3 regions of the Sulfitobacter sp. PR48 genome follow, and region 2 is predicted to be linked to each of the others. Evidence: riboswitches for the same ligand, from Rfam matches in the RefSeq annotation. Region 2 holds a riboswitch; each other region holds the start of a gene.

Region 1 (10,334 bases), on a different contig from region 2:
GGGCAACAACGACCTTTTGACCCTGACGCAGCCGCAGGCGGTGGAGGATATCCATTTCGCCTTTGCGATGGCCGGTGCGGATATTGTCGAGACCAACACGTTCTCCGCCACCACCATCGCGCAGGCCGATTACGGGATGGAAAGCGCCGTGCACGACCTGAACGCCGAAGGGGCGCGCATCGCCCGTGCTGCGATGAACCGGGCGACGGCCATCGACGGCAGGCCGCGCTTCGTGGCGGGGGCGGTCGGACCGACAAACCGAACCGCATCACTCAGCCCGGATGTGAACGATCCGGGATACCGTGCTGTCACCTTCGACGACTTGCGCCTGGCCTACGGCCAGCAGGTGCGCGGGCTGATCGCGGGCGGGGCCGATCTGATCCTGATCGAGACGATCTTTGACACGCTGAACGCCAAGGCTGCGATTTTCGCCTGCTTCGAGGCCTTTGAAGAACAGGGCAGCAGGCTGCCGCTGATGCTCTCGGGGACGATCACCGATGCCTCCGGGCGCACGCTGTCGGGGCAGACGCCCACCGCCTTCTGGCATTCGGTCAGCCATGCGCGGCCTTTCACCGTGGGTCTGAACTGTGCGCTTGGGGCCAGCGCGATGCGCCCGCATATCGCGGAGCTTGCGGGGGTGGCGGATACGCTGATCTGTGCCTATCCCAATGCCGGGTTGCCCAATGCCTTCGGGCAATACGACGAAGGGCCCGGGGATACTGCGCGCCAGGTGGCCGAATTCGCTGCCGAAGGGTTGGTGAACGTGGTCGGCGGCTGCTGTGGCACCACGCCCGACCATATCGCCGCCATTGCCGAGGCGGTGGCACCCCATGCCCCCCGCCAGTTGCAAGGCAAGGTGGCAGCATGAGCCGCCATCTGCGCCTGTCCGGGCTGGAGCCCTTTGTTCTGACCCCCGATATTCCCTTTGTGAATGTGGGCGAACGCACCAATGTCACCGGCTCTGCGCGGTTCCGCAAGCTGATCACCAACCGTGATTACAGTGCGGCACTGGACGTGGCGCGGGATCAGGTCGAAAACGGTGCCCAGATCATCGACGTCAACATGGACGAGGGGCTGATCGATTCAAAGGCCGCGATGGTCGAATTCCTGAACCTTGTCGCCGCCGAGCCGGACATCGCCCGGGTGCCGGTCATGATCGACAGTTCGAAATGGGAGGTGATCGAGGCAGGCCTGCAATGTGTTCAGGGCAAGTCCGTGGTCAATTCGATCAGCATGAAAGAGGGCGAAGACGCCTTTCGCCACCATGCGCGCCTGTGCCTTGCCTATGGTGCCGCGGTGGTGGTCATGGCCTTTGACGAGGACGGCCAGGCCGACACCTGCGCGCGCAAGATCCAGATTTGCGAACGCGCCTACCGCATCCTGGTGGATGAGGTCGGCTTTCCCCCCGAAGACATCATCTTTGACCCCAATGTGTTCGCCGTGGCGACTGGCATCGAGGAACACAACAATTACGGCGTCGATTTCATCGAGGCGACGCGCTGGATCCGCAGCAACCTGCCCCATGCCCATGTCTCGGGCGGGGTGTCGAACCTGTCGTTCTCCTTCCGCGGCAATGACACGGTGCGCGAGGCGATGCATGCGGTGTTCCTGTATCACGCCATTCAGGCGGGCATGGACATGGGGATCGTCAACGCGGGGCAGCTGGCGGTTTATGACCAGATTGATCCCGACTTGCGCGCGGCCTGCGAAGATGTGGTGCTCAACCGTCGCGACGATGCAACCGAACGGATGCTGGACATCGCCGACCGCTTTCGCGGCGGTGCGCGCACGGAAAAGCTGCGCGATCTGGCATGGCGCGAATGGAGTGTCGAAAAGCGGATGGAACATGCGCTGGTCAACGGCATCACCGAGTTCATCGAAGCCGATACCGAGGAAGCGCGCCAGTCCGCCGAACGCCCCCTGCATGTGATCGAAGGGCCGCTGATGGCCGGCATGAACGTGGTCGGAGACCTGTTTGGCGCGGGCAAGATGTTCCTGCCGCAGGTGGTCAAATCGGCCCGGGTGATGAAACAGGCCGTGGCGGTCCTGCTGCCTTATATGGAAGAGGAAAAGCGGCTGAACGGCGGTGTCGGCCGCGAGACCGCGGGCAAGGTGCTGATGGCCACGGTCAAGGGCGACGTGCATGACATCGGCAAGAACATCGTCGGCGTCGTGCTGGCCTGCAACAACTATGAAATCATCGACCTTGGGGTGATGGTGCCGCCGCAGAAGATCCTGCAGATCGCCCGTGACGAGAATGTCGATGTGATCGGCCTGTCCGGCCTGATCACCCCCAGCCTTGACGAAATGTCTCACCTGGCCGCCGAGCTGGAGCGCGAGGGCTTTGACATTCCGCTGCTGATCGGGGGCGCCACGACCTCAAAGGTACATACCGCCGTCAAGATCGCGCCGCGCTACACCCGGGGTCAGGCGGTCCATGTGCTGGATGCCAGCCGCGCGGTGGGGGTGGTTGGCGAGTTGCTGAGCAAGGACCGCAAGGCCGCCTATATCGACAGGATCAGATCCGAATACATCGAAGTGACCGAGCGCCATGAACGCGCCGAACGCGCCAAGAAACGTGTGCCGCTGGCCGAGGCGCGTGCCAATGCGATGCGGATCGACTGGAGCGGTTATACCGTGCCCGCCCCCAGCTTCACCGGTGCCAGGACCATCGAGGATTGGGATCTGGCCGAGATTGCCGAATATATCGACTGGACGCCGTTCTTTCGCACATGGGAGCTGAAGGGCGTCTATCCGAAAATCCTTGAGGATGAAAAACAGGGCGAAGCCGCGCGGGCACTGTTTGCCGACGCCAGGCAAATGCTGAAACGGATCATTGATGAAAAATGGTTCGGGCCGCGGGCGGTTGTCGGGTTCTGGCCCGCCAATGCACGGGGCGACGACATCCAGCTGTTCACCGACAGCTCGCGCAGCGGTGATCTGGCCAGATTGCACACGCTGCGCCAGCAACATGCCAAACGCGCCGGCCGCCCCAATGTGGCACTGGCCGATTTTGTCGCCCCCGATGGGACCGACGACTGGGTCGGCGGGTTTGTCGTGACCGCAGGTGCGCAGGAGGCCGAGATCGCCAAGCGGTTCGACAAGGAAAACGACAATTATTCCGCGATCCTTGTCAAAGCACTGGCCGACCGCTTTGCCGAGGCCATGGCCGAGATGCTGCACCAGCGCGTGCGCCGCAGCTACTGGGCCTATGCCGCCGATGAAACCTTTGCGCCTGACGAACTGGTCGGCGAGCCCTATCAGGGCATCCGCCCCGCCCCCGGCTATCCCGCCCAGCCCGACCACACAGAGAAGCGGACCCTGTTCAGCCTGCTGGACGCCGAAGCCGCCACAGGTGTCACGCTGACGGAAAGCATGGCGATGTGGCCGGGATCATCGGTGTCCGGCCTCTATATCGCGCATCCCGATAGCTATTATTTCGGCGTGTCCAAGATCGAACGGGATCAGGTGCAGGATTATGCCAGCCGCAAGAACATGCCCTTTGACGAGGTTGAACGCTGGCTTGCGCCGATCCTGAACTATGTGCCTGCCCCACGGGCCGTCATCGCGGCGGAATAGCCGCCGCCGTCAGCTGTGAGGCAAGACCGGCGTTCGAGGCGCATCGCTGAACCGGCTCACCGCGCGCATGCACAGGGGATATTTGTGCCTGGTGCGGCCGGGCGACCTGCGAGCCCTTTCCGCTTTCCCCACGCGCGAATTCGAGACCGCTGTCCGCGCGGCGCGTTCAGAAATCCCAATCGGCGTCTTCTGTCGCCTCGGCCTTGCCGATGACATAGGATGAGCCGGAGCCGGAAAAGAAGTCGTGGTTCTCATCCGCATTGGGGCTGAGGGCCGCCATGATCGCCGGGTTCACCTTGCACAATTCCTCGGGGAACAGCGATTCGAACCCCAGGTTCTGCAGCGCCTTGTTGGCGTTGTAGTGCAGAAAGCTCTTTACATCTTCGGTCAGCCCCAGCGGGTCATAGAGCATCGCGGTATAGCGGGTCTCGATCTCGTAGAGGTCGAACATCAGCGCAAAGGCAAAGTCTTTCAATTCAGCCCGCTCCGCTTCGGTCAGCCGTTCCATGGCGCGCTGGAACTTGTAGCCGATGTAATAGCCATGCACCGCCTCGTCGCGGATGATCAGGCGGATCAGATCGGCGGTGTTGGTCAGCCTGGCGCGGCTGGACCAATGCATTGGCAGGTAAAAGCCGGAATAGAACAGGAAGCTTTCCAGAAACACGCTGGCCACCTTCTTGCGCAGCGGGTTCGATGTGGCGTCATATTCATCTAGGATCAGCCGCGATTTCTGCTGCAGCTGCGCATTCTCTTCCGACCAGCGGAATGCCTCGTCCACCTCGGCGGTGGAACATAAGGTCGAGAAGATGGAGGAATAGGACCGCGCATGGACCGCCTCCATGAAGGCGATATTGGTCAGAACCGCCTCTTCATGCGGCGTGACCGCATCGGCCATCAGCGCAGGTGCGCCGACGGTGTTCTGGATCGTGTCCAGCAGTGTCAGGCCGGTGAACACCCGGATCGTCAGGCGCTGTTCTTCCTCCGACAATTGCGACCAGCTTTGGATGTCGTTCGACAGCGGCATCTTTTCCGGCAGCCAGAAGTTCACCGTCAGACGGTTCCAGATCTCCAGGTCCTTGTCGTCCTGCAAACGGTTCCAGTTGATCGCGCGCGGCACGGGGCGGGAATGGGTCAGATCTTTCATTTCGGTCCTCACAACGAGCAGGAGACGCAGCCCTGCACCTCGGTTCCTTCCAGCGCCAGTTGGCGAAGGCGGATGTAATAGATTGTCTTGATGCCTTTCTTCCAGGCGTAGATCTGGGCGCGGTTGATGTCGCGGGTGCTGGCGGTGTCCTTGAAGAACAGCGTCAGCGACAGGCCCTGATCCACATGCTGCGTGGCGGCGGCATAGGTGTCGATGATCGCCTCCGGCCCGATTTCATAGGCATCCCGGTAGTACTCAAGATTGTCATTGGTCATATAGGGCGCCGGGTAATAGACGCGGCCCAGCTTGCCCTCCTTGCGGATCTCGATCTTCGAGGTGATCGGGTGGATCGACGAGGTCGAATTGTTGATATAGCTGATCGACCCGGTCGGCGGCACCGCTTGAAGGTTGCGGTTGAACAACCCGTCCTTCATGACCTCCTCTTTCAGCGCGTTCCAGTCCTGACGGCTGGGCACTTCGATGCCGAACTGATCGAACAGGGCCTTGATGCGCGCGGTTTCGGGCAGCCAGTCCCGTTCGACATAGGTATCGAAAAAACTGCCATCGGCGTATTTCGACGTTTCGAAACCGGCAAAGCTGCGGCCGCGTTCGCGCGCCAATGCGTTAGATGCGCGCAGACAGTGGAACAGCACCGTGGCAAAATAGATGTTGGTGAAATCCACACCCTCGGCGCTGCCGTAGTGGATATGCTCGCGCGCAAGGAAACCGTGCAGGTTCATCTGCCCGAGCCCGATGGCATGTCCTTCGTCGTTGCCCCGGCGCACGGAAGGCACCGAGTCGATGGCCGACAGTTCCGACACCGCGTTCAACGCCCGGATCGCCGCCTGCACCGTGCCCCCCAGATCGCCACCATCCATTGCCTTGGCGATGTTGAGCGACCCGAGGTTGCAGGAGATATCGGTGCCCAGATGCTTGTAGCTCAGATCGTCGTTGAATTCGGAGGCCTCGCTGACCTGGAGAATCTCGGAACACAGGTTCGACATGACGATGCGCCCCTTGACCGGGTTGGCGCGGTTCACCGTGTCCTCGAACATGATATAGGGATAGCCCGATTCAAACTGGATCTCGGCCAGCGTCTGGAAGAACGCCCGCGCGTTGATCTTTTTCTTTCGGATCCTGGGGTTATCCACCATCTCGTGGTATTTCTCGGTCACCGAGATTTCCGAGAAAGGCACCTTGTAGACCCGTTCCACATCATGCGGCGAGAACAGGTACATATCCTCGTTCTTCTTGGCCAGGGTAAAGGTGATGTCGGGGATGACCACGCCCAGCGACAGGGTCTTGATCCGGATCTTTTCATCCGCATTCTCGCGCTTGGTATCGAGGAAACGCAGGATATCGGGGTGGTGCGCGTTCAGATAGACGGCTCCGGCGCCCTGACGCGCGCCCAGCTGGTTGGCATAGGAAAAGCTGTCTTCCAGCAGTTTCATCACCGGGATCACCCCGGACGACTGGTTCTCGATCCCTTTGATCGGCGCACCATGTTCGCGCAGGTTGGTCAGCAGCAGGGCCACGCCGCCGCCGCGCTTGGACAATTGCAGGGCCGAATTGATGCCCCGCCCGATGCTTTCCATGTTGTCTTCCAGACGCAGCAGGAAACAGGAAATCAGCTCGCCCCTTTGCGCCTTGCCCGCGTTCAGGAAGGTCGGCGTTGCGGGCTGGAACCGGCCTGCGATGATCTCGTTCATCAGGCGCATCGCGTCGTCTTCACTGCCGCGCGCCAGCGTCAGGGCGACCATCACCACGCGGTCTTCGAAGCGTTCGAGATAGCGTTTCCCGTCCAGTGTTTTCAGCGTGTAGCTGGTGTAGTATTTGAACGCGCCCAGGAAGGTCGGAAAACGGAACTTCAGGGCAAAGGCTGCCGCCCAGATCCGGTGCAGGAAACCGCGGTCATATTGCTTCAGCACGGCCTCTTCGTAAAAGCCTTCGCTGACCAGATAGTCCAGCTTTTCATCCAGCGAATGAAAGAACACCGTGTTCTGGTTCACATGCTGCAGGAAGTACTGCCGCGCCGCCATGCGGTCGGCGTCGAAACGGATATGCCCCTGATCGTCATAGAGGTTCAGCATCGCGTTCAGCGCGTGGTAGTCGAGCCCCTGCCATTCGGCAGGCACCGCTGCGGCCGGGGCGCTGTCGGTCAGTTCGCGGTCAAGAGTTGCGTTTTCCAAAATCTGTCCAATCCATCCAGGACACGGGCGACATCACCGTCGGTCCCCGCGAGTTCAAAGCGATACAGCACCGGCACGGCGCATTTTCTGGCGATCACATCGCCCGCCAGCGCATAGGTCGCGCCGAAGTTCCGGTTGCCCGAGGCGATGACCCCGCGCAACAGCGCACGGTTGCGCGCAATGTTGAGAAAGCGGATCACCGGTTTGGGAACCGCGCCACGCCCCTGCCCGTCCGCAAAGGTTGGTGTGACCAGCACAAAGGGCGCGTCGGGAGCGGGCAGCGGCGCTTCGGGGTCCGGCGGAATACGCGCCGCCGCCAGACCGGTCCGGCCCACGAAACGATGCGTGTTCTGCGACCGGGACGAGAAATAGACCAGCCCGCCCATTGCCGCGCCCTCAGATCATCGCGCTGATCTTGTCGGGGCGGAATCCGGCCCAGTGATCATCGCCTGCCACCACGACGGGGGCCTGCCGATAGCCCAGACCCTGCACCAGTGCCATTGCCGCGGCATCCTCGGTCAGGTCGATCAGCTGAAAATCAATGCCGCGCATCTCAAGCGCGCGGGTGGTTGCGGTGCATTGCACGCAGGCCGGTTTGGAATAGACTGTAATGGTCATTTGCCCTGTCCTCACTATGGTGTTGGCACGAAAGGAAGGGCACGGGATCGGGCGCCAGTGGCACCGGAACACGCGCCCCGGCCCTCCGCCGCGGTCGTCATCTATGGTGCTCCGGCAGGTCTCCTGACTCGCAGCTCGGGTGTCGCGGCCCCCTTCCCGGTGCGGCATGCACCAGTGGTAACGGGACGTGACTCGCTGCTTACAGTTGCGGGGGCAGTGCCGGATTTTCACCAGCTTCCCTTTTCACCGGCAAGACGAGTCGCCGGCACCAAAGCAACTGCATATTGGGTGAACTTGAGGCAAACTGTCAATATATAGATGTCGGCCTTTTTACCTTCCCCTTCCGGGAAAATGCGTTGCTGTCTTTTCCAAGAGTGTTTTGGTCGCAAATAAATCTTCATAAAACATGCGTCCGGCCTATCATCACAGGACAAGGTGCGGGCTTCGGTCCGAGAATTGGGAAGCCGGCGAAAATCCGGCACTGCCCCCGCAACGGTAAGATCGTAATGCGGCGCATCAACGGCCACTGGGCAGGAGGAGCCCGGGAAGGCGTTGCGCCTCGGGCCCTCACGGGCTGCGATCAAGTCCGGAAACCAGCCTTGGTGAAGTTGTTCAACCGCGGGTGGCGGTCTTGGCACTGAATTGGCGCGCGGCACCTCCCAGAGGCTGCGGCCCATCGGTGTCTTGTGCTGTCATCTGCCCAAATCGATCCGCGGGGCGCGGCAGGAGACCAGAAAGATGACCCACCCACTCAGCGACCTGCTGGCACGGCGCCGCGCCGGCCATGCGCTGGAACAACCCTTCTACACCGATCCCGACGTCTTTCGCGCGGATATGGAAACGATTTTCTACCGCGACTGGCTGTTCGCCGTCCCTGCCTGCGAACTGACCAAAGCGGGCAGCTATGTCACCCATCAGGTCGGCAGCTACGGCGTGGTCATCGTGCGCGGTTCCGATGGCGTGATCCGCGCCTTTCACAATTCCTGCCGCCATCGCGGTTCGGTCATCTGCAACAAGGCAAAGGGCGTGTCGCCCAACCTGGTCTGCCCCTATCACCAATGGACATACAGTCTGGACGGAAAGCTGTTGTGGGCCCGCGAAATGGGGCCTGATTTCGATCCGTCACAGCATGGGTTGAAACCGGTCCATTGCCGGGATCTGCAGGGGCTGATCTATATCTGCCTTGCCGATGAAGCGCCCGATTTCGAGGCCTTCGCCGCCCTCGCGCAGCCCTATCTTGCGGTGCATGACCTGAGCGACGCCAAGGTCGCGCATGAGACAAGCATCATCGAAGACGGCAACTGGAAGCTGGTCTGGGAAAACAACCGCGAATGTTACCATTGCGGGGGCAACCATCCGGGCCTGTGCCGGTCCTTTACCGATGATCCGACCGTCACCGGCATCGAGGAAGGGGAGACACCGCCGCATCTTCAGGCCCATTTCGACCGGCTGGAAGATCAGGGCTATCCCTCGCAATTCCGCATGGCCGAGGACATGCAATACCGCCTTGCGCGGATGCCGCTTCTGCCGGGTGCCAAGAGCTTTACGATGGACCTGAAACCGGCGGTGACAAAGTTTCTCGGGCGGGTCCGGGACGACACCGCCGGCACTTTGCTGAAATACCATTACCCCACCACCTGGAACCATTTCCTGCCGGATCATTCCATCGTCTTTCGCGTCACACCGCTGACGGCGACGACAACGCAAGTCACGACCAAATGGCTGGTCCACAAGGATGCCGTGGAAGGTGTGGATTACGATCTCCAGCGCCTGACCGAGGTCTGGATCGCCACCAATGACGAGGACCGCCGGGTGGTGGAAGACAACCAGCGCGGCATCAATTCACCCGCCTATGAGCCCGGTCCCTATTCGCCCATCCACGAGACCGGCGTGATCGGTTTTGTCGACTGGTATTGCAACACGATGTCGCGGCGGCTGACCCCGACCCAGATGGCGGCGGAGTAACACGATGAAAGATATCGCCCATCCGTCCAATATCTTCTGGCAGGACGATGAACCGCTGGAATGCGTGTCGGTCATCCCCGAACTGGCCAATACCGCCACATTCACCTTTCGCGCGCCCTCGGGGGCGCTGTTCGACTTCAAGCCGGGTCAGTTCCTGACGCTGGAACTGCCGGTGCCCGGTGGCACCGTGCACCGGACCTATACGATTTCCTCCTCGCCCTCGCGGCCGCGGTCGATCTCGATCACCGTCAAGGCGCAGGCCGACAGCATCGGCACACGCTGGATGCTGGATCACCTGGAACCCGGCATGCGGCTGAAGGTGACGGGACCGGCGGGCTGGTTCACCCATACCGATTTCCCGTCAGACAAATACCTGTTCATCTCGGCCGGGTCCGGCATCACGCCGATGATGTCGATGACCACCTGGATGTTCGATCTGGGCACCGAGCCTGACATCGTCTTTGTGAACTGCGCGCGCCGCCCGTCCGAGATCATCTTTCGCCAGCGGCTGGAGCACATGGCCAGCCGGGTGCCGGGCATCGACCTGCACTGGATCGTCAAGGCGGCCGACCGGTTTGCGCCCTGGACCGGCTATCGCGGCCAGATCAACCAGCTGATGCTGGGCCTCATGGCCCCCGATTATCTGGAGCGCGAAGTCTTTTGCTGTGGGCCCGAGCCCTTCATGCAGACCGTGCGCGAGGCGCTTCAGGGTCTTGGCTATGACATGGATCGCTACCACCAGGAGAATTTCCAGGCCCCCACCCCGAACGAGGCCGAGGCCCCCGCGCTGGACGACATCGTGCCGGACGAGGATACCAGCGCCGAGATCACCTTTGCCA
Region 2 (10,334 bases):
AACAGTACCCCCCAGAATATCGCGCCGAGGACAAAGACGGCAGGGTGCATCATCCGCAGGCCCATGCGGCTTTGCACCGTGCTGAGCGCCTCGCGCTTGGCCATCTCCTTGGGCATCAGCAACAGAACGACCAGACCGGAGAGGACGACCAAAGCCAAAAGCAGGCCAATTGCCATCAGCACATGTGGGGGCAGGGGGATCGGCACATAGGTCATTTTTGCGGTCCATTGGGGTGATCTGCGCACTATGGCGTGTAAATGGCACCGGTCCAAGCCAAACGGGGCCGTTTGTCGCGCCCTTTCCACCTTGCACATGGACCTCACCGCGCTTAGGTTCCGGCAAAATTCGCGGTCGCGCTCTTTGGGGTCGGCCGGCCCCACCCAGAAGGACCATTTCCATGCAAGGTATCCAGCAATTCGTGCCGCTCATCCTGATCTTCGGGATCATGTATTTCCTGTTGATCCGTCCGCAGCAGAAAAAGGCCAAGGAACATCAGGCGATGGTCGCTGGCCTGCGCCGGGGCGACCAGGTGGTCACCCAGGGCGGGCTGATCGGCAAGGTCGTCAAGGTCAAGGAAGACGGCGAGATCGAGGTCGAGATCGCAGACGGCGTCAAGGTGCGGGTGGTGCAATCCACCATCGCCACCGTGGTTTCCAAGACCGAACCCGCCAAATAACCCGGCTTTCCGGCCGTGATGTAAAGGCAAGAGCATGCTTCAGATTGATCTGTGGAAGCGGATTGTCATTGTCCTGACCTGCGTGGTGGGACTTTGGCTGGCGCTCCCCAACGCGTTTTACAGCCCCGTCGAACAACACAACGACGCGGTCAAGGCCATCGAGCAGGGCGGCGCCACGCCCGAACTTGAAGCGCAGCGCGATCTGTGGCCGGGCTGGATGCCATCGGGGCTGGTCAATCTGGGCCTGGACCTGCGCGGCGGCGCGCATCTGCTGGCGGAAGTCCGGGTGCAGGATGTCTACAAAAGCCGGATGGAGGCCACCTGGCCCGAGGTCCGCGATGCCCTGCGCAGCCTGACCCCGGTGCGCCGGCAGGAGGCGCCGGACGGCGAACTCAGGGTGCGCCTGCAGGATGCCTCCAAGATGGCCGAGGCGATGGAGATCCTGCGCGGCCTTGCCCGCCCGGTGCAGACCCTGACCGGGGCCGGGGCCAGCGACATCAACGTGAGCGGCAATGACGGGCTGATCACCATCACCCTCTCCGATGCCGAAAAGCAGGCCACGGATGAACGCACGATGCAGCAGTCGCTGGAGATCATCCGCCGCCGCATCGACGAGGTCGGCACCCGCGAACCCACGATCCAGCGCCAGGGATCGGACCGTATCCTGATCCAGGTGCCGGGCATCGGCTCGGCCGCCGAGCTGAAGGCGATCATCGGCACCACCGCTCAGCTGACCTTCAACCCGGTGGTCAGCCGCGGCACCGATGCCAATGCCAACCCCGGGATCGGCAATTCGCTGCTGCCCTCGCTGGACAACGAGGGCGAATATTACACCGTCGAGACCGCCCCGGTGGTCACCGGCGAGGAACTGGTGGATGCGCAGCCTTCCTTTGACCAGAACGGCTCCCCCGCGGTCAGCTTCCGCTTTGACACCACGGGCGCGCGCAAATTCGGCAAATACACCGCCGAGAACATCGGCTCTCCCTTTGCCATCGTGCTGGATGACGAGGTGATCAGCGCACCCGTGATCCAAAGCCATATTCCCGGCGGCTCCGGCATCATCACCGGCAATTTCACGGTCGAGGAATCGACCAACCTCGCGGTGCTGCTGCGCGCCGGTGCGCTGCCCGCCGGCCTCGACTTTCTTGAGGAACGCACCATCGGTCCGGAACTGGGCCAGGACAGCATCGACGCGGGCAAGGTGGCCACCATCGTGGCCTTTGTCGCCGTGCTCGCCTTCATGTTCATGAGCTACGGGCTGTTCGGCATCTTTGCCAATATCGCACTGGTCATCAACGTCGGCTTGCTGTTCGGCCTGCTCAGCCTGATCGGCGCCACGCTGACCCTGCCGGGGATCGCCGGGATTGTCCTGACGGTGGGCATGGCGGTGGATGCCAATGTGCTGATCTTCGAACGTATCCGCGAAGAGCTGAAAACCGCCAAGGGCCCGGCACGCGCCATTGCACTGGGCTATGAAAAGGCGCTCAGCGCCATCGTGGACGCCAATATCACCACGCTGATCACCGCCGTGATCCTGTTCGCCATGGGCTCCGGCCCGGTGCGCGGCTTTGCCATCACGCTCGGCTTCGGCATCATCACGTCCGTCTTTACCGCGATCTTTGTCACCCGTCTGCTGGTGGTGATCTGGTTTGAACGGGCGCGTCCCAAAACAATTGAGGTCTGACATGCGTTTGCGAATGATCAAGGACGACACGAGTTTCGACTTCTTCGCACGCTGGAAGCTCTGGCTGGGCATTTCGGGCCTGATGATGGTCATCGCCTTTGCCTCCTTCCTGATCCAGGGCCTGAACTATGGCATCGACTTTCGCGGCGGCACCACGATCCGCACCGAAAGCCCGCGCCCCGTGGTTGTTGCGGAATACCGCGATGCGATTGACAAGCTGGGGCTGGGCGACATCACCATCACCGAGGTGTTCGACCCCAGTTTCCGCGACGATCAGAACGTGGCGATGATTCGCATCCAGGCGCAGGACGAACAGCAGGCGGTCACCGTCGAAACCATCGAAGCGGTGGAACAGGCGCTGAAAACCGCGCGGCCCGACATCAAGTTCACTTCGGTCGAATCCGTGGGCCCCAAGGTATCGGGCGAACTGATCCAGACGGCGGTGATTGCCGTGGCGCTGGCGATCGGGGCGGTGCTGATCTACATCTGGCTGCGCTTTGAATGGCAGTTTGCCGCAGGGGCCGTGCTGGCCCTTGTCCATGACGTGGTGCTGACAATCGGCATCTTCTCCGAGCTTGAAATCCGGTTCGATCTGGCGATCATCGCAGCACTTCTGACCATCGTGGGCTATTCGCTGAACGATACCGTCGTTGTCTTTGACCGGGTGCGGGAGAACCTGCGCAAGTACAAGAAACGCCCCCTGAAAGAGATCCTGAACCTGTCCATCAATGAAACCATGAGCCGGACATTGATGACCTCCTTCACCACCCTGCTGGCGCTGATCGCGCTCTTTGCACTTGGCGGTGATGTGATCCGGGGTTTCGTCTTTGCGATGATCTGGGGCGTGATCGTGGGCACCTATTCCTCGATCTTCGTGGCCTCGGCGATCCTGCTCTATCTCGGCGTCAAGCGCGACTGGTCCAAACCGGATGCGAATGCAGGCAACCAATACGCCAATATTGACGCCTGAGACACCCGCGCCGGATCGACCGCAGGTTCGGTCCCAGGTGCGGCGCGGATCAGCTTTTGCGCTGCACCATCAGAAACGGGCCTGCGGGTTTCAGCGAAGTGTGATACCGCCAGTACGGCTAGCTTTTCAGTGCCCCGGATTTTCATCATCGGTTTCCGCGGGCAGGGTGCTGGCATCAAATGCAGCGCTCCAGCGATCCAGCAGCGCGCAATCGCCCTGCAGACACCGCCATTGCCGCAACCCGTTGCGCAGCCCGGCGCGCCCGATCCGGGTCGCAGGCTCGGTGATGCTGCCCGGCTCCCGCTCCCGTTCAAGCGCTGCCCAGCAGAGTGATTTCGCGGAAAGGTATTCCTGCGAACCCCATGCCTGCAACATTTCCTGAAACCTGTAAAAGGCGGCGCGGTTGAACGCCTTGTCCTCTCCCAGCCGTCCGGAAACCGGGCTCTCGGGGTGATAGCCCGCACAGGGCACCCAGCCTTCGGGGATCGGCGCATTGGCGGAATGGGTGCGCCCCGCGCGCAGAAGTTTTGGCAAGACATGCGTATGTGGCCCCTCGGGGGAGGTGCCGCCGGTATCCGGCCCGCCGATCATCTGAAACACCTCGACCCGGCCCAGCCGGGTCAGGGCAACGCGGTGCGGATGCGCCCTGAGGATGGCAGCCATGGCCGGATTGTCCGGATCCATCAGCGACCGGCCCGCCTTTGCGCTCTGGTCGGTGAAACGGGAGACATCGCGCGAGGTCAGGAAGGCCACGGCATCCTGCATCTTCTGCGCCTCAAGCTCCTGCGCCAGCCAGGCTGCGACATCGCGTTCTTTCGGCAGGTCCGCATTGCGCACCTCGCGCCAGACGATGCGTCGCGCCGTCACGAAACCGGGCTGGTTGATGGCCCAGCTGAGCACCTGCATCTCGCGCTCAAGCTCAAGGCTCAGCCAGGGCCGCACAAGGGTGACGCCGCTCATTCCAGTATGTCCAGCGGCTGAAAGACAAGCCCCGATGCCGTTTCTTCCAGAAAAGCGCTGACGCCAAAGGTGTCACGGACAAGCGCTGGGGTCAGCACCGCCTGCGGTGGGCCGTCCGCGGCAATGCCGCCCTTGTCGACGACGATCAGGCGGGTGCAGTGCCGCGCCGCCAACCCCAGGTCATGCAGTGACACGATCACCGCGCGCCCCTCCGCCGCCAGATCGGCAAAGCTGCCGCGGTATTCCAGCGCGAGGGAGGTCGATTCGCGTCCGTAATGCGGATTGGAGGAACTGCTGTCCTTCTCGGTCTCAAGCAGCAGGTTCAGCAGATGGCCGGCCTCTGCCACGCTGCGCCCGTCCAGGCCGAAACTCAGCCGGTATTTCAGCGCTTGGGTCCGGGTAAGCTTCGGCGCGCCGCCGTTGAAGGTCGATTCGTATCTGGTGTTCTCATAGGCCAGCCGATGGGTCAGCCGCCCCTCCAGCATCGCATATTCGCCGTAGACCCCTAGGTCGTGTTGACATTCATTGTCGCCCACCCGCGCGAGGCGGATTTTGCCGCTGGCGCCCTGATGTGAGCGCAGCAATGTGATCATTGGAAGCGAACATCCGGGATGGCAGAGGCAAAATCCGCCGCGCCCCGCAGGGGTTTCGCCAAAATTGCCCATTTCTGCGTTAAGAGAGCTTGAAATAGCTGGCTATTCCTGCGCTCTCTTGCCTGGAACTGAGCAATTTTGGACTGAAACGGGTGGGTGACAATGAATGTCAACACGACCTAGCGTCCGTTCGTCGCGGGTGCCGAACTGGGTCGGATCATCCACCACATAACCCGGCGCATCCGGCGCGAAAGAAATGCGGTTGCCGTTGTCCCATTGCCCAGCTCCAGCGTGGCCGAATAGGTGTCACCGATCCCGCCTTTGCGGGTAATGATATTGATAACCCCCGCCGAGGCGTTGGAACCGTAATAGACCGATTGCGGCCCGCGCAGCACCTCGATGCGCTCGATATTGGCGGTTTCCAGACCGCTGAGAATATATTCGCCATCGCCGCCCGAGGCTTCGATCCCGTCGATCAGGATCAGCGTATGGTTTGCCTCGCCGCCGCGCAGGCGGACCTGGTAAAACTGCTGCCGTACCCGTTGACCGACACGCCCGGCAAGGCGCGCAGGGCGTCCTGCACCGTGGCGATGCCGCGCTCCTCGATCTGTTGTGCCGTGACAACGCGCGCCGCGCGGCCCAGTGCCTCGGCCTCGATCGGCGTCAGCCCGCCCGAGACAATGATTTCGCCCAGATCGAAATGATCCTGAGCCAGTGCAGCAGTGGTGAAGAATGGAACGACGGCTGCGGAAGCCAGAGCGGATGCAAGAGGCATGAGATACCCTCGGTTGCGGCCCCGACGGGCCGCCAGACGTTGAATTGTCTTTTGAGGGATGCCCCCCGCAGACGGTGAAAACACCACAAGCGGAAGCTCCGCAGTCCCGACGCCCCTCGCGCCCGAACAGGGTGAACACCTCGGCAGGTCTCCTGACTCGCGGGTCGTTGCTTGGCCGGACCTTCCCATCACATATGCTGTGACAGTGGTATGCGCCGGCTTCGCTCTCCGCCTACAGTTGCGGGGGCAGTCGTGGATTTGGCCGGAGGGCCGAACCACGTTCCCTATTAACCAGACGGCGAACCGTCCGGACCGAAGTACCCTTTGGTTAGCGGCCCGAATCGTTTCGGTAAAGCCTGCATGGGAAAATTCTCTGCGCCGCCCGGCGGGGCCCGCGGCAAAGCACCCCGCCAGGGGGCGTCTTTTTACCGCGCTGGCCTATAACGTCAGGGCCGCATCGGCTATGATCGTCCTGCCGCTTTGCAAAGGGATGTGACATGCGCTTGAACGAGATCGTCTTTACGGATGCGAAACCCGTCGAAGGCTATGGCCCCGGCTTTTTCCGCATCGGCGGGCAGGTGATCCATGGCCCGGTGATTGCCGGACCCGGTGGCATTCAGACATGGGCCGGGCTGCAGGACGACGCCGCGCTTCTGGCGCTCAAGGGGCAGGTTGACGTGCTCTTTGTCGGGACCGGCGCCGAGATCGGCCATCTGCCGGAATCCCTGACCGGCCCGCTGGAGGAGGCCGGTATGGGGGTGGAGGCGATGGCATCCCCCGCCGCCTGCCGCACCTACAACATCTTGCTGAGCGAAGGCCGCCGCATTGCCCTCGCGCTGATCCCCGTCTGACATGCCCGGGCCGTTGCGCCCGCCCCGCCGGGGTGCCGCGCCGCAAATGACCGCTTTTGCGCGCTCCGCCAATGGGTTACGCAGGGGGCATGATGTTACGTGTCGATGATCTGACCCTTGCCCGTGGCGGTGTGCCGGTTCTGACCGGTCTCAGCCTTGCGCTGGTGCCGGGCCAGGCGCTGATCCTGCGCGGGCCGAACGGCGCGGGCAAGACTACCCTGTTGCGCAGCATCGCGGGCCTGCAACCGCCGCTTTCGGGCCGCATCGAGGGCGCGCAGGACCGTGTCGCCTATGCCGCCCATGCCGACGGGCTGAAAGCGATGCTGAGCGTGACCGAGAACCTGGCCTTCTGGGCGCGGACCTTTGGCACTTCCGACATCACCCCGGCGCTGGATGCCTTTGACCTGCACGGGCTGGCGGACCGGCTGGCAGGCACCCTGTCGGCAGGGCAGAAACGCCGTCTGGGACTGGCGCGGCTTCTGGTCACCGGGCGGCCGCTCTGGGTGCTGGACGAACCCACCGTTTCGCTCGACACCGGGGCGGTGGCGCTCTTTGCCGCTGCCCTGCGCGCGCATCTGGCACAGGGCGGCGCGGCGCTGATCGCCACCCATATCGACCTGGGGATCGAGGCGCAGGTGCTGGACATCACCCCCTTCCGCGCCAGTGCTGCCACCCGCGCCGGCGCCAGCGACGAGGCCTTTCTGTGAGGGCGCTTCTGATCCGCGACCTGACGCTCGCGCTCCGGGCCGGGGGCGGCTTTGGCCTGGGGCTTGCCTTCTTCCTGATCGTGACGGTGCTGGTGCCCTTCAGCGTCGGCCCGCAGGCGGCGCTCTTGCAACTCATCGCCCCCGGCGTGCTCTGGCTGGGCGCGCTGCTGGCCTGCCTTTTGTCGCTGGACCGCCTGCTGGCGCTGGATTTCGAGGATGGCACGCTTGACCTGCTGCTCACTGCCCCGCTGCCGCTGGAGGGGGCGCTGAGCGTCAAGGCGCTGGCCCATTGGCTGACCACGGGCCTGCCGCTGGTGCTGGCCGCCCCGGTGCTGGGCGTGCTGCTGAACCTCGCACCGCCAGGCTACCTCTGGCTTGTCGTTTCGCTGGCGCTGGGGACACCGGCGCTGTCGGTCATCGGCTGTTTCGGCGCGGCGCTTACCGTGGGGATCAAACGCGGCGGGCTGCTGCTGTCGCTGCTGGTACTGCCGCTTTACGTGCCGACCCTGATCTTCGGGGCCGAGGTCGCCCGGCGCGGCGCAGGCGGGCAGGAGGTGACCACACCACTGCTGATGCTGGCCGGGATCACCTGCGCGGTGATCGCCCTGATGCCCTTCGCCTCTGCCGCCGTGCTGCGCATGGGGCTGCGATGAGCGGCGCCGCCCCCCATACCCCCGGTCAATCCGTCGCGCCGTCGTCTATTGAGCACCGCCGCGCGGCAGAGTAGGAGTAGCCCATGTCGATCTGGAGTTACGCAAACCCGGTGAAATTTCTCACCCTGAGCGCGCGGGTACAACCCGTGCTCTGGGTGCTGTCGCTGGCCTGTGTCGCGACCGGGCTGATCTGGGGCTTCTTCGGCACGCCCCAGGATTACCGCCAGGGCGCAACGGTCAAGATCATCTACCTGCATGTCCCCGCCGCCCTGATGGCGATCAACGCCTGGTTCATGATGCTGGTCGCCTCGCTGATCTGGCTGATCCGCCGCCACCATGTCAGCGCGCTGGCGGCCAAGGCTGCCGCACCCGTGGGCGTGGTGATGACCGTGATCGCCCTGCTGACCGGCGCGATCTGGGGCCAGCCGATGTGGGGCACCTGGTGGGCCTGGGATCCCCGGCTTACCTCCTTTCTGATCCTGTTCCTGTTCTACCTCGGCTATATCGCCCTGTGGGAAGCCATCGAAGACCCCGACACCGCGGCCGATCTCACCTCGGTCCTGTGCCTTGTCGGGTCGGTCTTTGCCGTGCTCAGCCGCTATGCCGTGCAGTTCTGGAACCAGGGTCTGCACCAGGGCACCTCGGTGCCGGTGGCGACAGGCGGGCGCAGTGTGGACGATGTGTTCTTCTACCCGCTGGTGATCTGCATGATCGGCTTTGGCCTGCTCTTTGTCGCGCTGGTGTTCTACCGCACCGGCACGGAAATCCGGCTGCGCCGCGCCGCCGCGCTGCGGGCGCGGGCGGGCAGGGCGGCATGATGCCCGATCTGGGAAAATACGCGGTCGAAGTGCTGTCGGCCTATGCGGTGTCGCTGCTGCTGCTGGCGGTGCTGGTGCTCTGGACCCTGCGCCGGGGCCGCGCCGCACGCGCCACGCTGGACGCCGCTGAAAAAGAGGCCGGACGCCATGGTTAAGCCCCTGATGATCGCTCCACCGCTGATTTTCGCCGCCTTCGTCGCGCTGGCCGCTGTCGGCATGTTCCGCGACGATCCCGAAGGCCTGCCCTCCACCCTGGTTGGCCAGGCTGCCCCCGGCATTCCCGAAGCGGCGCTGGAAGGATTCCCGCCCGCCACCGCGCGGATGCTGGTATCGGGCGAGGTCACATTGGTGAATTTCTGGGCCAGCTGGTGCCCGCCCTGCCGGGTCGAGCACCCCAAACTGCTTGAACTGGCCAAGGCCGGCCTGCCGATTGTCGGGATCAATTTCAAGGATCAGGCAGGCACCGCGCGCAGCTACCTTGAGGATGAGGACACCCCCTTTGTCGGCGTTGGTTTCGACCCGCAGGGGCGCACCGCCATCGACTGGGGCGTGACCGCGCCGCCGGAAACCTTCATCCTGGATGGTGACGGCACCGTGCTGTTCCGCTTTGCCGGGCCGCTGGTCGGCTCGGATTACGAGCAACGCTTCCTGCCCGCGCTGAACGCGGCGCTGGGGCGATAGCGCGGGAAAAGAACTTAATGCCTCCGGCGGGGAATATTTCTTGCCAAAAAGAAAACGGGGGCCCGGCTGTCAGAGCCGGTAGCCGCCCGATACCGTGATGGTCTCCCCGGTGATGAACCCTGCCGCATCCGAGGCGAGGAAGCGGACCACCTTCGCGACATCTTCCGGCACGCCGTGACGTCCCAGGGCGGTCAGATCGGTGAAGGCCTTGATCAGCTCGGGCGGGCGGGGGTTTTCCACCCGTTCGATGGCGCCGGGGGCGACGCCGTTCACGCGAATGCCGCGCGGGCCCAGTTCCTTGGCCATGGCGCGGGTCCAGCTGTTCAGCGCGGCCTTGCTGGCGGAATAGGAGGCAGCCCCGCCTGCGGGGAACTGCGCGTTTACCGATGAGATGTTGATCACCCGCGCTCCCCGCGACAGATGCGGCAGGGCGGCGTTCAGTAGGGCCATGGGGGCCGCCACATTGACCAGATGGTTCAGCGCCGGCTTGCCATCGTCCATCTCGATCGCACCGGCATTGTTGACGATCACGTCCAGCCGCCCGAAGGCCTTCATGACCTCCGCGATGATCCGATCCGCCGCCGCAGGGTCGGCCAGATCGGCCCTGATCGCATGGACCGCCGGATGCGCGCCCAGCAAGGCATCGGGCGGTGTCGCATGATAGGTGGCCGCCACCCGGTGGTCGCCTGCCAGATCCGATGCGATGGCGCCCCCGATCCCCCGCGCCGCGCCGGTCACAAGAACAACTTCCGTCATTTTCCTGGTGCCTTCTGATCTGCCCCGCCGCAACATCCGGACCCGACGAATTAACTGGTTGTTTACAGAAAGTTGCCCGCGGGGATCCGGCTCCCTTGTTTCCTCAACATGGCGCGCGTCACGGCCAAGTGCAACCGGATCACGAAAAAACCCGCCGCGACAGGCGCGGCGGGTTGGTTTCAGTCGCTCTCGCGGGCGGGGTTATTCCGC
Region 3 (10,334 bases), on a different contig from region 2:
GGCATCTCGGAAGATGATATCGCGGAGGGTTATATCCTGGCCTGCTGTTCGCACCCGATCGGCAAGGTCACTGTCGAGGTGTGATTGTATTCACCAGAACGAGAGGTTAACCAGTTTCTGTCGGTTTCCGAAAGGAATCAAAAGGGAATCCGCCACCGCGCAAGCGGTGAACCGGAACTGCCCCCGCAACTGTAGACGGCGAGTGCCAAGCCATAAATGCCACTGTGGTCCAAGGACCATGGGAAGGCAGCCAAGCACAGCGACCCGTCAGTCAGGAGACCTGCCGACATGCAACAGCAACGCGGTCCGGGCGGGGTGTCCGGGGAGGTGCCATATGACGTTTTCCTCAACGGGGCCTTTCGGGGTTTCCGGTAACTGCAACAATGCTCCTGCCCTCACGGCCGGCGCCGTGTTGCTGTCCGAGGTCGGCAATCCCTTCCTGTCTCCGGTCGCTTCATCAACCGGAGATCACATATGTCCCTCAAATCCCTGAGCGGCGCCGCCCTGACGGCAATGGTGCTGGCGCTGCCGGCATTGGCCAAAACCGACTATCCGCTGACCATCGACAATTGCGGCATAGAACTGGTGTTCCCGAAGGCCCCCGAGACTGTGGTTTCGCTTGGCCAGCGGGGCACCGAGATCCTGTATCAGCTGGGGCTGGCCGACCGGGTCAGGGCGACCTCGGTCTGGCGCAGTCCGGTGCTGCCGCAGTTCGCGCAAGTGGATGCCGGGATCGAAAGGCTGGACAACAACAACCCCTCCTTCGAGGCGGTGATCGAACGCCGCCCCGACCTGGTGACGACTGACCTGCAATATTACATCGGGATAAAGGGGTCCGTCGGCACGCGCCAGCAATTCGCGGACCTCGGCATTCCGGCCTACAACCTGCCGTCGGATTGTGCCGACCGGCCGCAGATGGAAACCTCGGACGGCCCGCGCCCGGTGCCCTTCGAGATGGACCTCGTTTATCGTGACATTGCCGAGCTGGCCGAGATTTTTGACGTTCAGGACCGGGGCGCGGCGCTGATCGCGGATCTGCGCAAGCGTGAAGCAGCGGCAAAGGCAAAGGTCGGCGCGGTCTCCGGAGATGTCAGCGTCGTCTTCTGGTTCTCGTCGGCAACCACGGAGGCCGACCCCTATGTCGCCGGGCAGAACGGCGCACCGGGCTACATGGCGCGGCAACTCGGGATGACCAACATCATCTACAGTTTCGAGGACTGGCCGACCGTGAGCTGGGAGACCATCGCCCGGAAAAACCCGACGATCATCGCCATCGCCGACATGAGCCGCCGCCGCTATCCGATGGATTCGACCGAGGCCAAGATGGCGTTCCTGACCGGCGATCCGGTGGCCAGCCTGATGGAGGCGGTCAGCGAGGGCCGGGTGCTGCCGATGGACGCGATGACGCTGAACCCTTCGACCCGGATCATCGACGGGCTTGAGGCACTGGCCGAAGCGATGGAGGCGCAGGGCCTGAAATGACCTGTGCCGCCGCCCCTGCCGCGCAGCTGCGACCCGTCGCGCTCCGGGCTGTGGTTGAGCGGCCCGAGATCGGCGATTGCGGCTGCGGAAATTGCTGGCTAGAACAACGCCTGTCGGTTTCCGCAAGGAATCAAAAGGGAATCCGCCACCGGTCCGCCGGTGAACCGGAACTGCCCCCGCAACTGTAGGCGATGAGCGTGCAGCGATCATGCCACTGTGGCCCCGTGCCATGGGAAGGCCGCTGCCGTGACGACCCGCCAGTCAGGAGACCTGCCGACAGCAAACGTAACGCGGCCCGGGCGGGGAGTCCGGGGAGGTGTCGAATGAACTTTGTCCAGCGGTGCATCCATGCACCCTCCATCGCCAACCTGCAGATGTCAGCCGCCCCGGTTGCCGTGCAGGCCAGCCATGGGTTCGCCATACCCTCTTTGTCTCCGGGCCCATCACACTCCGGAGACATAGGATGTATCACAAGACACTAAGGGCGGCCCTGCTGGGCGCGGTCTGTTTCGCGCCGGTGGCGCAGGCCCAGACGGCCTATCCCCTGACGATCGAGAATTGCGGCGTCGACGTCACCTTTGACGCGTCCCCTGAAACGGCGGTGACTGTCGGTCAGGCCGGAACCGAACTGATGTATGCGCTGGGGCTTGGCGACAGGGTTGCCGGCACCTCGGTGTGGTTCACCGAAGTGTTGCCGGAGTTCACCGAATTGAACGCTGGCATTGAACGTCTGGCCGACAATGACCCCAGCTTTGAATCCGTGGTCGAGAAGCGCCCCGATGTGGTTGTCGTGCAATATGAATGGCACATCGGCCCGCAGGGCATCGTCGCCACCCGCGACCAGTTTGCCGACCTTGGCATCCCGACCTTCGTACTGCCCGCCGATTGCTGGGCCAAGGACAACAGCACCGGATCGGACGGCACCCGTCTGGCCATGTTCGAAATGGACAGCATCTATGCCGGTGTCACCCAGTTGGCACAGATCTTTGACGTGTCCGAAAAAGGCGCGGCTCTGGTCGCGGATCTGAAAGCCCGCGAAGCGGCGGCCATCGAAAAGGCGGCGGCGCTGGATCTTGACGATGCTTCGGCCGTGTTCTGGTTCTCCTCCGCCGAGATGGACATCGACCCCTATGTCGCGGGCCGCAAGGGACCTCCGGGTTACATGATGGAGAAGCTCGGGCTGCGCAATGTCGTGGAAAGCGACGAGGAATGGCCGGTTGTCAGCTGGGAAAGCATCGCCCGCGCCAACCCTTCGGTCATCGTCGTCGCCGAAATGGACCGGCGCCGTTTCGAGGCGGATGATGTGGAGAAGAAGCTGGAATTCCTGCGCAGCGATCCGGTGACCAGCCAGATGGACGCGGTCAGGAATGACCGCATCGTGATCCTGAACGCGCATTCGATGGACCCCTCGATCCGCAATGTCACAGCGCTTGAGACATTGGCCGAGGCCCTGCCGGAGTTTGATCTTCAATGAGTGATCTGGCTGCCCCCCGCGTTTTGCGGCGCACATATGGGCTGCGGGTCGCGCAGGGGGCGGCCATAATGATGCTGGCCGTTCTGGGCGGTGTCGTCATTGGTGAGACGCCGCTGCCGCTTGCGACGGTGGCGGCGGTCTTTGCCAATAACATCTGGGACGCCGGGCTGATCGTCGATCCTATCGACGCCGGCATTATCTGGAGCTACCGGCTGCCGCGCACCCTGCTGGCTGCCGCCTGTGGAGCGGGCCTTGCCCTGTCGGGTGTCGTTCTGCAGGCTTTGGTGCGCAATGCGCTGGCCGATCCCTATTTGTTGGGCGTGTCCGCAGGGGCCGGAGCCGGTGCGGTTGCGGTCACCATTCTGGGCGTTGGCGGTGGTCTGCTGGGGATCTCGGGCGGGGCCTTTGTCGGGGCGACGCTGGCCTTTGCCGTGGTGGCAATGCTGGCGCGCGCGGCGGGTGGCGGTTCTGCGCAGCTGGTGCTTGCGGGCATCGCCGGTTCGCAGCTTTTCAACGCGCTGACATCCTTTCTGATCGCCAAATCGGCAAATGCCGAACAGGCGCGCGGGATCATGTTCTGGCTGCTGGGCAATCTGTCGGGGGTGCGCTGGCCCGATGTGGTGCTGGCGGCCCCCGTCACCGCGGTCGGCTTTCTGATCTGCCTGTGGTTTGCGCGGGCAATGGATGCGTTTTCCTTCGGCGTGTCCTCGGCGGCCTCGCTTGGCATCGCGGTGCGTCGGGTGCAGATCATGCTGATCGGTGCCGTGACCCTGATGACCGCCACCATGGTCAGCCTGGTCGGCTCCATCGGGTTCGTGGGCCTTGTGATCCCCCATGCCATGCGTTTCGTCGTCGGGCCACGGCATGCGCGGCTTGTGCCTGCCTCCGCCCTGGCGGGGGCGGTCTTTCTGATCCTGGCGGATATCGCATCGCGCATGCTGATCCCCGGTCAGGTTGTCCCGATTGGTGTGGTCACGGCGCTGGTTGGCGCGCCGGGCTTTGCGCTGATCCTTGTGCGCAACAGGAGATGGTCATGAGGCTTGAGGCAAGATCCCTTGGCTGGGCGGCAGGGTCGCGGCCCATTGTCGAGGACGTCTCGCTTGAGGTTGCGCCGGGTGAGACGCTTGGCCTGATCGGCCCGAACGGTTCCGGCAAATCCACGCTGCTGCGCCTTTTGGCGGGGCTGCTGACGCGCCGCACCGGCACCGTGCTGCTGGACGGCGCGCCCCTGACCACGCTCAGCAGGCGCGACATCGCCCATAAGATTGCGGTTGTGGAACAGATCGCCGAAACCTCCGAGGCACTTTTGGTGCGCGATGTGGTCGAGCTGGGACGCACGCCCTGGCTGTCGGCGCTGGCCCCTTTCGGTGCGCAGGACCGGGCCATCGTGACCGATGCGCTGGAGGCCGTGGGCATGGCCCAGATGGCAGGGCACCGCTGGGCCACGCTGTCGGGCGGTGAACGCCAGCGGGTCCAGATCGCACGGGCACTGGCGCAGCGGCCGCGCATCCTGATCCTGGATGAGCCGACCAACCATCTGGATATCCACCACCAGCTGTCGCTGCTGCGGCTGGTGGCCAATCTGCCGGTGACGGTGGTCATGGCGCTGCATGATCTCAACCAGGCGATGGGCTGTGACCGCCTGGCGGTGATGGAGGGCGGGCGGATGGTCGCCTGCGGGCCGCCCGATGAGGTGCTGAGCACCGCGCGGCTGGCCTCGATCTTTCGCGTTCAGGCCACCCGGCTCCGCGACCCCGCCGACAATGCAACTGTCTTTCGCTTTCTATGTCACGAGGTGTGAACCGATGAAGCATATTGCGCTGCTGACGATCCTGTCCGCCCTGCCCCCCTTGGTGGCCCTTGCCGAAACGCATGAGGTGCAGATGTACACACGCAACGGTCAGGGGGCGATGATCTATGAACCGGAATTTCTGAAAATCGCCCCCGGCGACGCGGTGCGTTTCATCCCAGTGCAATCGGGGCATAATGCCGCGATCATCGACGGGATGCTGCCGCTGGGTGCCGTGCCGTTCAAAAGCCAGATCAACGAAGAGTTCACCGTGACATTGACAGTGCCGGGCAGCTACGGAATCAAATGCTCGCCGCATTTCGCGATGGGAATGGTCATGTTGATTCAGGTCGGAGACATTCCCCAAGCCGATTTTCCAGCCGATCTTCCGCGCCGCGCCAAAGATCGTTTCACCGCCATCCTTGCCCGGGAAACCGAATGACCCTGAACCACGATCTGACCGAGGAAATCCGCGCCCATTGGTCCCGGCGCGCTGCAACCTTTGATATGTCCTTCGGGCACCGCATCGAGCCGGGCGCGGAAGCGGCGGCCTGGGCAGCCCCGATGCGCGAACATCTGGGACCGGCCCCCAGGCGTGTGCTTGAGCTGGCCTGTGGCACGGGCGAGGTCACCAGGCTGATCCATGATCAGGGCCATGACGTCACCGCGCTTGATTTTTCCGAAGCCATGCTGGCCCGGGCGCGTGAAAAACACGCAGGCAAGCCGCGTTTGCGGTTCCTTCATGCCGATGCCACACGCACGCTGGAGCCTGACAACAGTTATGACGCCGTGCTTTGCCGCCATCTGGTCTGGACATTGGTCGAGCCGGAGGCCGCCTTTGCCGATTGGTATCGCGTTCTGCGCCCCGGCGGACGGCTGCTGATCTATGACGGTGACTGGGCGAACCTGCCGCTTGCCGGGCGGGTGGCCGCCCGGGTTCTGGCGCTGTGGAACAGGATTTCGCCCGAGCCGCATATTGACGGGGCGGTGGGCGAACAGCATCGCGCGATCATGCGGCGTCTGCCCTTTGCTGGGGGGCTGAGGGCCGAACAGCTGGTGCCGATGCTGGAGGCGGCCGGGTTCTCGCCAATCCGGCAACTCTCCCATGCGCCGATTGCGCGGGCGCAGCGGCAGACCACCGGGTTGCGCAACAACCTGCGGACCCGGCTTTACGACCGGTTCATCCTGCTGGCCGAAAAACCGCCGATCGCCTGATTTATCCCAGCGGTCAAAATCATCGGGGCGCTCTGACGCAACCGGGTAAAGCGCGCGGCCTTGAACATGAAGCGCCAATACCCTGCCGCGCTTCGCGCTCTCGGGACATCGGCGATACGGCGAGTATCAGGTTAAAGGCGGGACGCTGTATCGTCAGTCGCTTCTGCGGCGGCTGTCGTGCGGCAGGTCCCCTTCGTCCAAAGGAAGCGCGAGCAGCACAGCCGTCCCCTCCGATATGTCGAGCAGCCTGAGCGACCCGCCGTGGTTTTCCATCACCCGCGCCGCGATGGGCAGGCCCAGCCCGCTGCCCGGGCCGCCATTGGCCTGACCGAAACGGCTGACCGCTTCGACGAATTTTTCGCGCGGGATGCCGACGCCGTTGTCCTTCACCTCGATCACGGCCATCTCGCCCTCTCTGGCCAGGTTGACCGCGATGGCTGACATGCCGGGGCCGCCATGCACCACGGCATTCATCAACAGGTTCAAAAAGGCCTCCTGCAGCATGAATTCGTCGCCCTTAATCACGACCGCCCTGTCGGGAAGCGCGAGGGTCAGTTCCACTTGCCTCGGCGCGATCTGGGCCTTGAAGCGCTCGGTGATCTGGCTCAGCAGGTCGCGCAGGTCGATCCGGGTGCCGGAGCGGTCAACATCTGTGCCGCTCGCCCGCTCAAAGGATAAAAGCTGGTTTGTCAGGCTGCTCGCCTCACGGGCGGCATCGACCAGTTCGGCGCTGCGCGCGATGGCGGATTCGCGGCTCGGGGCGTTCTGCACCGCCTCGGCCAGGGCGAGCACACCGGCGACAGGGTTTCGCAACTGATGGGCGGCGTTGGAGATGAATTCATCCTTCGAGCTGATCCGGCGAGAGACGCGGTCCAGCAGGGTGTTCAGCGTTTCGACAAGTTTGCGGGCCTCTATCGGCACCGGACGGCGGATCGGCTCCAGGTCGGTGGGGGTCCTGCGGGCAATGGCCATTTCCAGATCCAGCAGCGGGCGCAGGCCAAGGGCGACGCCGAACCAGACGACAAGGGCCACCGAGGCCACGAGCAGGCCGATGACAGCGAATGATCGCGTCACGACTTCATGCACGAAGTTGTTGCGCACATCGGCATTCTGCCAGACCGTGATGTTGAAAACCCCGCTGACACCGCTGATCGTCGTGCCATCCTGAAACCGCAGGACCCGCACCTCCTCGCCCCGGTAGCGGGCGTCGTAATAATAGGGTTCGGCCCGATTCTGGGGGGCCGACGGGGGTTGCACCGGCGGGGTTGCGTAGCCGGTGACAAAGACGCCGTCGGGCGCATAGACGTGGTAGAAAATCTCGCCCCCCGAGGTATCGCTGAGGATGGCGCGGGTCGGCGGGCTCAGCGCGTCGCCATCCGAAACCGCGATATCGCGCGAAATTGCGAGGGCCGCAGAGAGAAGACCCCGGTCAAAGATGCCTTCGGCCCTGAGTGTCGTTGTCCTGTATTGCCAGATCCCGGTGATCAGGGCGATCAGCAGCAAAGGGGTCAGGATGATCAGGATCAGCCGGGAGCGGAGCGAATGCGGCCTCATTCCGCCTGCCCGGTCAGGAGTTGATAGCCCAGACCGCGCTGGGTCTTGATCTGGATGCCATGGGGGCTGAGCCTGCGGCGCAGGCGCGAGACATAGACCTCGACCACCGTATCGGCCACATCGGTGCCGACACCATAGGCATGGTCCAGCAGGGTGCTTTTGGTCACCAGCCTGCCATTGGCGGCATAGAGGCATTCGAACATGGACATCTCACGGCGTGGCAGGTCGATCTCGGTTTCACCGTCGAACAACTGCCGACCGGCGACATCATATTGCAGGGCGCCCACGGCCTCGCGCTGTTGCTGGGGAATGGCGCGCCTGCGCAGCAGGGCGCGCACGCGGGCTTCCAGTTCCGCCATGTCGAAGGGTTTGATCAGATAATCATCGGCACCGGCATCAAGCCCGAGCACGCGGTCCTCGGTCTCTGCCCTTGCGGTCAGCAGGATCACCGGCCGGGTATCGCCCCGCTGGCGCATCTGGCGCAGCAGCGTCAGCCCGTCCACCCCCGGCAGGTTGATGTCGAGGATGACCAGATCGGCCCCGTCGGCCTGCAGGTAGGTTTCCGCTTCGGCGCCATCGGCCAGATGATCCACGGCATGGCCTGCGTCTTGCAGACGGTATCCGATGCCCTTGGCCAGGCTTCCATTGTCCTCGATCAGCGTAATCCGCACGGCACTTATTTTCCCGCATGCAAGTTTCATGAAAGGTTCGCAGTTCACTCAGCGTAGATCAACAGGGGGCGGACACCCCCTCGTGATTCTAATTTGGTCCCTCCAATACCAGGGACTACATTCAAGGGAGGAAGATATGTCCACTTTCAAAACCACGCGTCGCGTGGCCGTTGGTCTCGTCGCCGCTGCCGCTGCAACATTCTCGGTCAAGGCACATGCCGAAGGCCAAACCATGGATATGGCGGGCAAGACCGTCGAATGGATCATCCCGTTCTCGGAAACCGGCGGCTCGGCCAAATGGGCCAACTTCTATGCCCCGCTTCTGTCCGAGGCGCTGCCGGGTCAGCCCACGGTGGTCGTGAAGTTCATGCCGGGTGCCGGTTCGACCAAGGGTGCGAATTATTTCCAGTCGCAGACCTTTGAGGACGGCACCACCATCTTCGGCTCCAGCGGCTCCACACAATTCCCGTTCCTGCTGGGTGATCCGCGCGTCAAGTTCGACTATGCCGACTGGAACGTTGTCCTGGCCTCGGGGACCGGCGGTGTCGCTTATCTGCCGCCCGACCTGGCGGCGAAGATGGACGGCATGGACGCCAGCGCCCTCAAGGAAGTCGATTTCATCTATGGCAACCAGGGTGCCACGCGCCTTGACCTCGTGCCGACACTGGCCTGGGAAATGCTGGGCCTGAATGTCGAAAGCGTCATGGGCATCAAGGGCCGTGGTGATGGCCGCCTGATGTTTGAACGGGGCGAAGCCAACATCGACTATCAGACATCCTCCTCCTACCTGTCGGGCGTGACGCCGCTGGTCGAGGCGGGCACAGCCGTGCCGATGATGACCTGGGGCGCGCTGGATGACGATGGCAACATCGTGCGCGATCCGACCTTCCCCGACATCCCGACCTTCAAGGAAGTCTGCGAAGCCACCGAGGGCTGCGAAACCTCCGGCGAGAGCTGGGATGCCTGGAAAGCGTTCTTCATCGCCGGTTTCCCGGCGCAGAAGATGGTCTTCCTGCCCAATGGCGCCTCCGAAGCGGCGATTGCGACCTATACAGCCGCCTTCGAGGCCATCAAGGCGCGTCCCGATTTCGCCGCGATTTCGGAAAAGCGTCTGGGCAAATACCCCCAGATGACCGGCGTGCCTGCGCAAAAGGCGCTTGCCAGCGCCACCAAGGTCACACCCGAGGCCAAGGCCTTCATCCAGAACTGGCTGCAGGAAAAATACGGCGTGTCGCTGAACTGAGACCCGCTTTGCGAGCGCCCCGCCGACAGGCGGGGCGTTTGACCAAGCGGATCGGGAGGATTTGTCATGGAAGTCATCATGGAGGCGCTGCCGGCGCTGGGCAGTGCGTGGGGGCTGATCTTGCAGCCCGTCGTACTGGGTTACCTCACACTTGGTGTTCTGATGGGCCTTTGCATCGGGGTGTTTCCCGGTCTGGGCGGCATCGCGGGGCTGTCGCTGCTCTTGCCGTTCATGTTCGGGATGGACCCGATTCTGGGGCTTGCGCTCATGGTGGGGATGGTGGCCGTGGTGCCGACATCGGATACTTTCGCCTCTGTTCTGATGGGCATTCCGGGATCGTCTGCCAGCCAGGCAACGGTGCTGGACGGCTTTCCCATGGCCAAGAAGGGACAGGCCGCGCGCGCGCTGTCCGCCGCCTTTGCCTCATCGCTGTTCGGCGGTCTGGTCGGCGCGAGCTTCCTGACGATCTTCATCCTGATCGCCCGGCCCATCGTGCTGGAGTTCCGCACGCCTGAATTGCTGATGATCACCATCTTCGGCCTGTCAATGGTCGGCATTCTTGCAGGGCGCGTCGCCATCAAGGGCATCGTCGCCGCCGGTCTGGGCATGCTGATCGGCACCATTGGCGAGGGTGCCTCTTCGGGCGATCTGCGCATGTCGTCCTATGATTTCCCCTATCTGGCGGACGGGCTGAAACTGGTCATCGTCGGCCTTGGCATCTTTGCCATTCCCGAGATCATCTCGCTTCTCCGGCAGGACCGCGCCATTGCACGCGAACCGCAGCTTGGCGGCGGCTGGCTGGAGGGTGTCAGGGACTGGTGGGCCAACATCTGGCTGTCGGTCCGCTGTTCCATCATCGGCGTGATCGTGGGTGTCATCCCCGGCCTTGGCGGGTCTGTCGTTGAC

Evidence for each region. A riboswitch is a leader RNA that binds a small molecule or an ion and turns the genes downstream of it on or off. The one in region 2 is predicted to bind cobalamin.
Region 1: it holds a riboswitch for cobalamin, as region 2 does, so the genes downstream of both, PVW51_RS07525 (aromatic ring-hydroxylating oxygenase subunit alpha) here and PVW51_RS24325 (TonB-dependent receptor) in region 2, are expected to answer to the same signal.
Region 3: it holds a riboswitch for cobalamin, as region 2 does, so the genes downstream of both, PVW51_RS07510 (ABC transporter substrate-binding protein) here and PVW51_RS24325 (TonB-dependent receptor) in region 2, are expected to answer to the same signal.

The regions. Positions count from the first base shown of each region.
Region 1 is NZ_JARAMM010000004.1:243,468-253,801, reverse strand. It holds gene PVW51_RS07555 (homocysteine S-methyltransferase family protein) at 1-868, shown strand, start outside; gene metH (methionine synthase) at 865-3,579, shown strand; gene nrdF (class 1b ribonucleoside-diphosphate reductase subunit beta) at 3,746-4,723, opposite strand; gene nrdE (class 1b ribonucleoside-diphosphate reductase subunit alpha) at 4,732-6,813, opposite strand; gene nrdI (class Ib ribonucleoside-diphosphate reductase assembly flavoprotein NrdI) at 6,882-7,298, opposite strand; gene nrdH (glutaredoxin-like protein NrdH) at 7,309-7,530, opposite strand; cobalamin riboswitch at 7,627-7,818, opposite strand; cobalamin riboswitch at 7,948-8,146, shown strand; gene PVW51_RS07525 (aromatic ring-hydroxylating oxygenase subunit alpha) at 8,269-9,495, shown strand; gene PVW51_RS07520 (hybrid-cluster NAD(P)-dependent oxidoreductase) at 9,500-10,334, shown strand, end outside.
Region 2 is NZ_JARAMM010000013.1:50,899-61,232, reverse strand. It holds gene PVW51_RS17200 (pentapeptide repeat-containing protein) at 1-215, opposite strand, end outside; gene yajC (preprotein translocase subunit YajC) at 398-676, shown strand; gene secD (protein translocase subunit SecD) at 711-2,360, shown strand; gene secF (protein translocase subunit SecF) at 2,362-3,330, shown strand; gene PVW51_RS17180 (DUF6925 family protein) at 3,457-4,290, opposite strand; gene PVW51_RS17175 (ABC transporter ATP-binding protein) at 4,287-4,883, opposite strand; partial or broken gene PVW51_RS24325 (TonB-dependent receptor) at 5,063-5,658, opposite strand; cobalamin riboswitch at 5,784-5,990, opposite strand; gene PVW51_RS17165 (Mth938-like domain-containing protein) at 6,156-6,509, shown strand; gene ccmA (heme ABC exporter ATP-binding protein CcmA) at 6,599-7,216, shown strand; gene ccmB (heme exporter protein CcmB) at 7,213-7,869, shown strand; gene PVW51_RS17150 (heme ABC transporter permease) at 7,953-8,687, shown strand; gene ccmD (heme exporter protein CcmD) at 8,687-8,842, shown strand; gene PVW51_RS17140 (DsbE family thiol:disulfide interchange protein) at 8,835-9,368, shown strand; gene PVW51_RS17135 (SDR family NAD(P)-dependent oxidoreductase) at 9,438-10,124, opposite strand; gene acnA (aconitate hydratase AcnA) at 10,326-10,334, opposite strand, start outside.
Region 3 is NZ_JARAMM010000004.1:232,979-243,312, reverse strand. It holds gene PVW51_RS07520 (hybrid-cluster NAD(P)-dependent oxidoreductase) at 1-84, shown strand, start outside; cobalamin riboswitch at 105-303, shown strand; gene PVW51_RS07515 (ABC transporter substrate-binding protein) at 475-1,482, shown strand; cobalamin riboswitch at 1,580-1,774, shown strand; gene PVW51_RS07510 (ABC transporter substrate-binding protein) at 1,946-2,956, shown strand; gene PVW51_RS07505 (FecCD family ABC transporter permease) at 2,953-3,993, shown strand; gene PVW51_RS07500 (ABC transporter ATP-binding protein) at 3,990-4,757, shown strand; gene PVW51_RS07495 (pseudoazurin) at 4,762-5,187, shown strand; gene PVW51_RS07490 (class I SAM-dependent methyltransferase) at 5,184-5,960, shown strand; gene PVW51_RS07485 (sensor histidine kinase) at 6,114-7,514, opposite strand; gene PVW51_RS07480 (response regulator transcription factor) at 7,511-8,185, opposite strand; gene PVW51_RS07475 (tricarboxylate transporter) at 8,322-9,428, shown strand; gene PVW51_RS07470 (tripartite tricarboxylate transporter permease) at 9,495-10,334, shown strand, end outside.